DNA from 3 places in the Klebsiella electrica genome. Region 3 is predicted to be linked to each of the others. Evidence: predicted binding sites of a transcription regulator. Region 3 holds the regulator's gene; each other region holds the start of a gene.

Region 1 (2,273 bases), 1.6 Mb from region 3:
TGCTCTGCGTCAACTATTAGATGAGCACTTTACCAGCCATAAATAATAAATAAAAAGGGATAACTCAATATTGAGTTATCCCGAAAATAAGACAAAGAAAACAATGGCAATAATCATTACCGGAGGGTAATTACGACCTTACAGCTGGAGATAACACAGGTTCAGATAACCAGATTCCTCTTACCACCAGGCTTCGACCTGGACACCGAAGTTCCACGTATTGCTGGCGGTTTTATCGTCAAACGGTTTGCCGTTCTCTGAATCATTGAGATAGGAGGCGAAAATACGTAATTCCGGGCGTGACATAAAGTCCGGGCCATCGGCCAGACCCAGCGCAATGGTGTATTTCTCGCCGGCTTGTTTGTAGTCGGTATTGTTTTTATAGCTGTCTTTCTGGTAGAAACCGCCGACCTCGCCAATCAAACGGACATACTCGGTGAACTGATACTGTCCGCGTGCGACCAGAGAGAGTAAGCGCGTTTTGTTGGTGTAGTCGGTGATGTCGTCGGCGGAGCCCCAGGTCAGCACATGGTTAATCGAGAATTTGTCGGTGATCGGAATCAGACCGGTGTTGATCACGCGATAGCCGGTGGCATCGTTGACATAGTTCCACATGTCGTACCAACCGCCGCCCTGGGAGACCATGTTCTGCGCCAGCCCTTTATTCGCATACTGCAGAACCAGCTTGTTGTAACCGCCCAGCATATCCTGGCTGATTTCACCGGTCAGCATCACGCCGTTTTCGGCATCGTACAGCCCGCCGTAGCTGTCCTGTTTTTTGGTGGTGTTAGGCATCGCGTAGTCGATACCAAATTCGGTCCAGGCGCCGGACCACGGTTTCCAGCCCGCATAGCGCAGATCGACATAGTTAATATTGACGTTGCTGTCGCCATCGACGCGGTAATCAACGTCGTTCGCGTCACCGCGGAGCCAGGCAAGTGAAACGGCGCCTGGGCCTAAGCTGTAGTTTTCGACCCCGGCGCCGGAACCGGAGATGTTCCAGTATTTGGTATCGATGATGTGCAGATCGTGGCGCTGGTAGTAGCGCTTACCGCCCCAAATGACCGCATTCGGATCGCCGGGGATCAGCCCTTTTATCTGCAGGTTCAGCTGACGCAGGCCAAACTGCGCATCGTCATTGCGGGTGGTTTCGTTATCGTTAGAACCGTCAGAGACCATGCTGACCATGCTATCGAGATAGAAGCTGACGTCGTCCTTCTTGTACACCTCGGAACCCAGCTCCAGTTCGCCATAGGTATCGGATTCGTTACCCAGGCGACCAATTTTGTTTTTTTGCCATTCGGCCAGGCTGCCATCCCCGGAGACCCCAACTCCGGCACGCATATAACCATGAAAATCGATTCCAGGAACAGAGGCGGAAGCCGCAAGCACGGATGGTGAAATCAGCGCGGCGGCCAACGCAACAGAGACTGTGCGCAGCGTAGTGTTCATGTCTATCCTCTTATTGTTTTGTATTACGTTCACATTAACGGTGTAATGAAATGCCTAAACGTAACGACAGGCAATTTAATGATTGCGATAGTGTGATTAAGTGCAAATAAAATGACGTAATTTGTTACGGTAAGTGAGTCCATTCACAATTTGATGTATTGTGAGCGTAATACTTTTATTGTCTTTTTTAGCAGGGGAGCGTTGCGGGGCGCGTTTTTTCAAATAGCCCCTGTTACAATCCAGGGATAACAACATAAGGAACCGGACCATGAAGTCGAAAAGCGCAACCTTAGAAGATGTCGCGCGTCACGCAGGCGTCTCCTATCAGACCGTGTCCAGGGTGCTCAATAAATCTGCCAATGTATCCGAGGCCACGCGTCGTAAGGTGGAGAAATCCATCGAGCTATTGCGGTATGTCCCTAACCGCCTGGCGCAGCAGCTGGTGGGCAAGCAAAGCCGGACCGTCGGTCTGGTGACGATTTCACTGTCGTTGCACGCGCCTTCTCAGGTTGCTGCAGCGGTAAAACGCTATGCGAACGTGGAAGGTTATCAGGTATTAATCTCGATGATTGATGAGAGCGTCAATCAAAGTATTCAGGAATCCATCAATGAGCTGAAGTCTCAGCTGGTTGATAAGGTCATTATCAACGTGCCTCTGGAGACCGAACAGGCCCAGAAAATCGCGGCTGACAACGATGATATCGTTTGTCTCTTTCTCGATGTCGATCCCTACAGCTCCGTGTTTAACGTTTCGTTTAATCCGGCTGACGGCACCCGCGCGAGCGTCAAATATCTGTATGAAATGGGCCATCGGGAGATTG
Region 2 (2,273 bases), 1.5 Mb from region 3:
CGAAAATGGCGAAGTGCGAACAGCATACATCCTGTCCCAAGCCCCAGCAGGGCCAGGGTTGCCCAGCCTTGCGCCCGGGTATCGCTAAGCAGCTCCATGGCGCTCACCAGGCTCACCATGGCAATCGATGTCGCCAGGAAGCCGGGGAGGTCAAAGGGGCGCCGCTCCTCTTCCCGGATATCGGGAATGATACGCAGCGACAGCGCGATCGCTATCAATCCCAAAGGAACATTAATAAAGAATATCCAGTGCCAGCTGGCGTAGCGGGTAATAAAGCCACCCAGCGGCGGGCCGATGATCGGCGCAACCAGCGCCGGCCATGTCAGCGTCGCAATGGCCTGGATGAGTCGATCTTTCGGTGTGGTGCGCAGGACCGCCAGACGGCCGACGGGAATCATCAACGCGCCACCGATCCCCTGCAGAATACGCATGGCGACAAAAGTGTTCACGTTGGTGGAAAAGCCGCAAAAAACGGAGGCAAGCGTAAAAATGGCCAACGCCAGCGTGAAGATCTTACGTGCGCCAAAACGATCGGCAATCCAGCCGCTGGCCGGGATCAACACCGCCAGCGTAATCAGGTAGGCGCTGATGCCGATATTGAGGTCAACCGCCGCCATGCCAAAATCCGTTGCCATGTCCGGCAGGGCGGTCGCGATCACCGTCCCGTCAAGAAATTCCATGAAAAATGCCCCGGCGACCAGCAGGGCGGGAGCGGAGAAGGCGCGGCCTTCCCGTGAAGAGATATCTGTACTCATGGTGTCAGCCATCGCCAGGTGAGATGCCGATCGCGGGAAAAACGCGCGGGCGTTTCACTCTGCGATTTTTCTCAATTTTGTTTAATTCATAAATTATTTTTGTGAAAAAATTGTGAGATAAAGCATGTTTCTATTGATTTATGTGATGCAAGTCATATTATAAGCCCATAAATGGTAACACCTGCATAACAAAACCGGAGTCGCTTCATGAAGCTGCGCAAAATTCTGAAGAGCATGTTCGAGCAGTACTGCAAAACATTCAAAGATGTACCGCCGGCCGGTATGTTCTGATAAAAAAACCTGCTGCGGCAGGTTTTTTTATCTCGCGGGATTTAGGTTACTATGACGCTCCTCGAAAAAGGAGTAATAAATGTCTCAACATCTCACCGAACAAGACGAACTGGTTTCTGACGTTGTCGCCTGCCAGTTGGTTATCAAACAGATTCTCGACGTCATTGATGTCATCGCCCCTGTTGAAGTGCGCGAAAAAATGACCACGCAACTGAAAGCCATCGATTTTGCCAGCCATCCGGCTTCGGCCGATCCGGTGACGCTGCGTGCGGTCCAAAAAGCGATTGCGCTGATTGAGCTTAAGTTTACGCCGCAGGGTGAAGCTCACTAAGTTGTTTCGCCCCGCTGTCATTGGCGATGGCGGGGCGAAAACCCGATGTTAATGCGAGATAGCGGTCCTTGCTGGCGCTGGCTGCTCATCTTTAAATCGCTTACTGTTGCCCCAGCACTCCTCATAACGGTGGCCGACTAAATCCTCCACAATACTGCGCACATCGGCCGGGATATCGCCAACCTTACCACCTGCTTTAATCCGCGCCACTTCCTGTAATACCACCTGGTGCGCTTGACGATCCAGCTTCATCTGCTTACTGAAGACAATGGCCGCCAGCGCCAGCAGGATCACGCCGCTACAGAACACCACCGCAATGGCGGTGACTGCGCTTTCTGGTTGCGTATGCGCTTTCGACTGGAACCCGTAGAAGCTGAGAATGGCTCCCATCGTGAAGACAATAATCGAACGCAGGATCTTGCCGGAGAAGGTCATGGCGCCCGCATAGATCCCTTCGCGACGGCGACCGGTATAGATCTCATCAACATCGGCGAGGAAGGTGTAAACGGTCCATGGAATGTAGTACACGCCACCGGTCCCGAGACCAAACAGGACCGTGATCCCGAACATTAGAATGGTAGCCAGATGGGCAGGCAGGTGGAAAAACCACAGCGAGGTGTACAGCAACACGGAGAAAATCACGATGCTCAGCGCCAGGATATAGGGCTTGCTGAACCCCTTTTTCACGCACAGACCGATAAACAATGCCGTAGAGAGCAGTTGCAGAATCGAGTTCAGGCTGTTCAGCCCGGCAACCATCGCCGGATCGTGCTGCAGGACAAAGATAACGAAGTAGGTAAAGACTGAGGCAAACAACCATTCGGCGCCGAAACCGCAGAGATACATGCCCAGATGCTTGCGAAACACGCGCAGAGAGAAGGTTGAACGCATATCCT
Region 3 (2,273 bases):
GATACCTCCAACCCGTTTGCGGCGAAGGGCATCCCGTCATTGGATGAAAGCTTTGTGGTGATCCACTTCCGCAACCTGCGGGATATCGATTTTCCCTGGCTGCTGGCGATGCTGCAGGGTTCGTTTATCTCACATATCAATACGCTGGTGGTGCCGGGCGGGAAAATGGGGCTGGCGATGGAGCTCATCATGACGCCGCTGGTGGAGCGCTTGATGGAAGGCAAAGCGATTTAAATTGGGCGGCGCGACAAAACGGTGTCAACCCGGTACGCTCGCGCCACCGGGTATCTGGCATTACGCCTCCACCACCTCAAACGAGTGGGTGATGTTCACCGCTTTTTGCAGCATCAGCGCCACCGAGCAGTATTTCTCCGCCGACAGATCCACCGCACGGGAAACGGCCGCCTCTTTCAGCTCTTTGCCGGTGACGATAAAATGCAGATTGATATGGGTAAACAGGCGCGGCGCCTCTTCCCGACGTTCAGACGTCAGCTTGACTTCACAGTTAGTCACGTTGTGGCGACCTTTCTGCAAAATAGACACGACATCAATAGCGCTGCATCCGCCCGCCGCCATCAGCACCATCTCCATCGGGCTTGGCGCTTTATCTCCGGAGTTGCCGTCCATCAGAATCTGGTGACCTGACGCCGACTCTCCGATGAAGGTTAACCCTTCCACCCATTTCACACGAGCTTGCATAAAATTTAACTCCAAGGTTGCAATTTTCCTGACAGATTACGCGTACATAACAATTCTCGCAACGGAAGGCGACCTGCATCATGCTGAAGCGAGACACCAGGAGACATACGGCAAAAGCTATGCTAAAACAGTCGGGATGCTACAGTATTACATTGATGTACTGCATGTATGCAGAGGAGTTCACATTACAGGCTGAAGAAAAATCACCAGCCCGTTTCCCAGGCATAGGGAAACAATACGATTGCATGCCCGGATGCCGTGTAGTGTCGGCACCCGGAGATAGCTTATAACAGAGGATAACCGCGCATGGTGCTTGGCAAACCGCAAACAGACCCTACCCTCGAATGGTTCTTGTCTCATTGCCACATTCATAAGTACCCATCTAAAAGCACGCTGATCCACCAGGGTGAAAAAGCAGAAACGTTGTACTACATCGTCAAAGGCTCTGTGGCTGTGCTCATCAAGGATGAAGAAGGTAAAGAGATGATCCTCTCTTACCTCAACCAGGGCGATTTCATCGGTGAATTAGGCTTGTTTGAAGAAGGCCAGGAGCGTAGCGCCTGGGTACGTGCGAAAACCGCATGTGAAGTGGCCGAAATCTCCTACAAAAAATTCCGTCAGCTCATTCAGGTTAACCCGGATATCCTGATGCGCTTGTCATCGCAGATGGCTCGCCGTCTGCAGGTGACCTCAGAAAAAGTGGGTAACCTTGCCTTCCTCGACGTCACCGGGCGCATCGCTCAGACGCTGCTGAACCTGGCAAAACAGCCGGATGCGATGACCCACCCTGATGGTATGCAAATTAAAATTACCCGCCAGGAAATCGGTCAGATCGTGGGTTGTTCCCGTGAAACCGTTGGCCGTATCCTGAAGATGCTGGAAGATCAGAATCTGATCTCCGCCCACGGTAAAACTATCGTCGTATACGGTACCCGTTAAGTCGATAAAAACGGCGTGTTGCGTCCGCAATACGCCGTTTTTGTTTCCCCTATGTGGCGCAGGCTGATTTACCACCCGGAAGTCAACTATGCACTGCGGCAAACGCTGGTGTTGTGCTTGCCGGTTGCAACAGGCCTCCTCCTCGGGCACTTACAGCAAGGTCTGTTGTTCTCGCTGGTACCCGCCTGCTGTAACGTCGCCGGTCTGGATACCCCGCACAAACGCTTTTTTAAGCGTCTGATTATTGGCGGTTCGTTATTTGCCGGCTGTAGTCTGGTTGTCCAGCTTCTTCTTCAGCAGGACATCCCGCTGCCCTTGATTCTCAGTGGCCTGACGCTGCTGCTCGGCGTAACGGCGGAGATCAGCTCTCTGCACGCCAGGCTACTGCCCGCTTCGCTCATTGCCGCTATCTTCACCCTGAGCCTCGCTGGCAATATGCCCGTCTGGGAGCCGCTGCTGATCTACGCCCTCGGGACGCTGTGGTACGGCCTGTTTAGCTGGTTCTGGTTTTGGCTATGGCGCGAGCAGCCGCTGCGTGAATCGCTGAGCCTGCTCTATCGGGAGCTGGCTAACTACTGCGAAGCCAAATACAGCCTGCTGACCCAGCACATCGATCCGGGCACTTCGCTGCCGCC

Evidence for each region. Region 3 encodes CRP, which controls carbon source genes, mostly activating them, when cyclic AMP is high. Its sites were predicted from a motif close to ATGTGANNNNNNTCACAT; they were not measured.
Region 1: a site for CRP is predicted at 1,543-1,560, ahead of Electrica_RS19260 (maltoporin). Genes of this name have one in related genera too.
Region 2: a site for CRP is predicted at 896-913, ahead of azuC (stress response protein AzuC). Genes of this name have one in related genera too.

What each region holds. Positions count from the first base shown of each region.
Region 1 covers NZ_CP041247.1:4,022,790-4,025,062, reverse strand. Annotated here, with positions in the region: gene Electrica_RS19265 (glucose PTS transporter subunit EIIB) at 1-46, shown strand, start outside; gene Electrica_RS19260 (maltoporin) at 181-1,452, opposite strand; gene Electrica_RS19255 (LacI family DNA-binding transcriptional regulator) at 1,721-2,273, shown strand, end outside.
Region 2 covers NZ_CP041247.1:1,924,607-1,926,879, forward strand. Annotated here, with positions in the region: gene Electrica_RS09105 (MFS transporter) at 1-755, opposite strand, end outside; gene azuC (stress response protein AzuC) at 963-1,046, shown strand; gene Electrica_RS09115 (DUF2766 family protein) at 1,126-1,377, shown strand; gene Electrica_RS09120 (MFS transporter) at 1,426-2,273, opposite strand, start outside.
Region 3 covers NZ_CP041247.1:400,767-403,039, reverse strand. Annotated here, with positions in the region: gene Electrica_RS01810 (phosphoribulokinase) at 1-234, shown strand, start outside; gene Electrica_RS01805 (OsmC family protein) at 295-699, opposite strand; gene crp (cAMP-activated global transcriptional regulator CRP) at 1,006-1,638, shown strand; gene Electrica_RS01795 (YccS/YhfK family putative transporter) at 1,690-2,273, shown strand, end outside.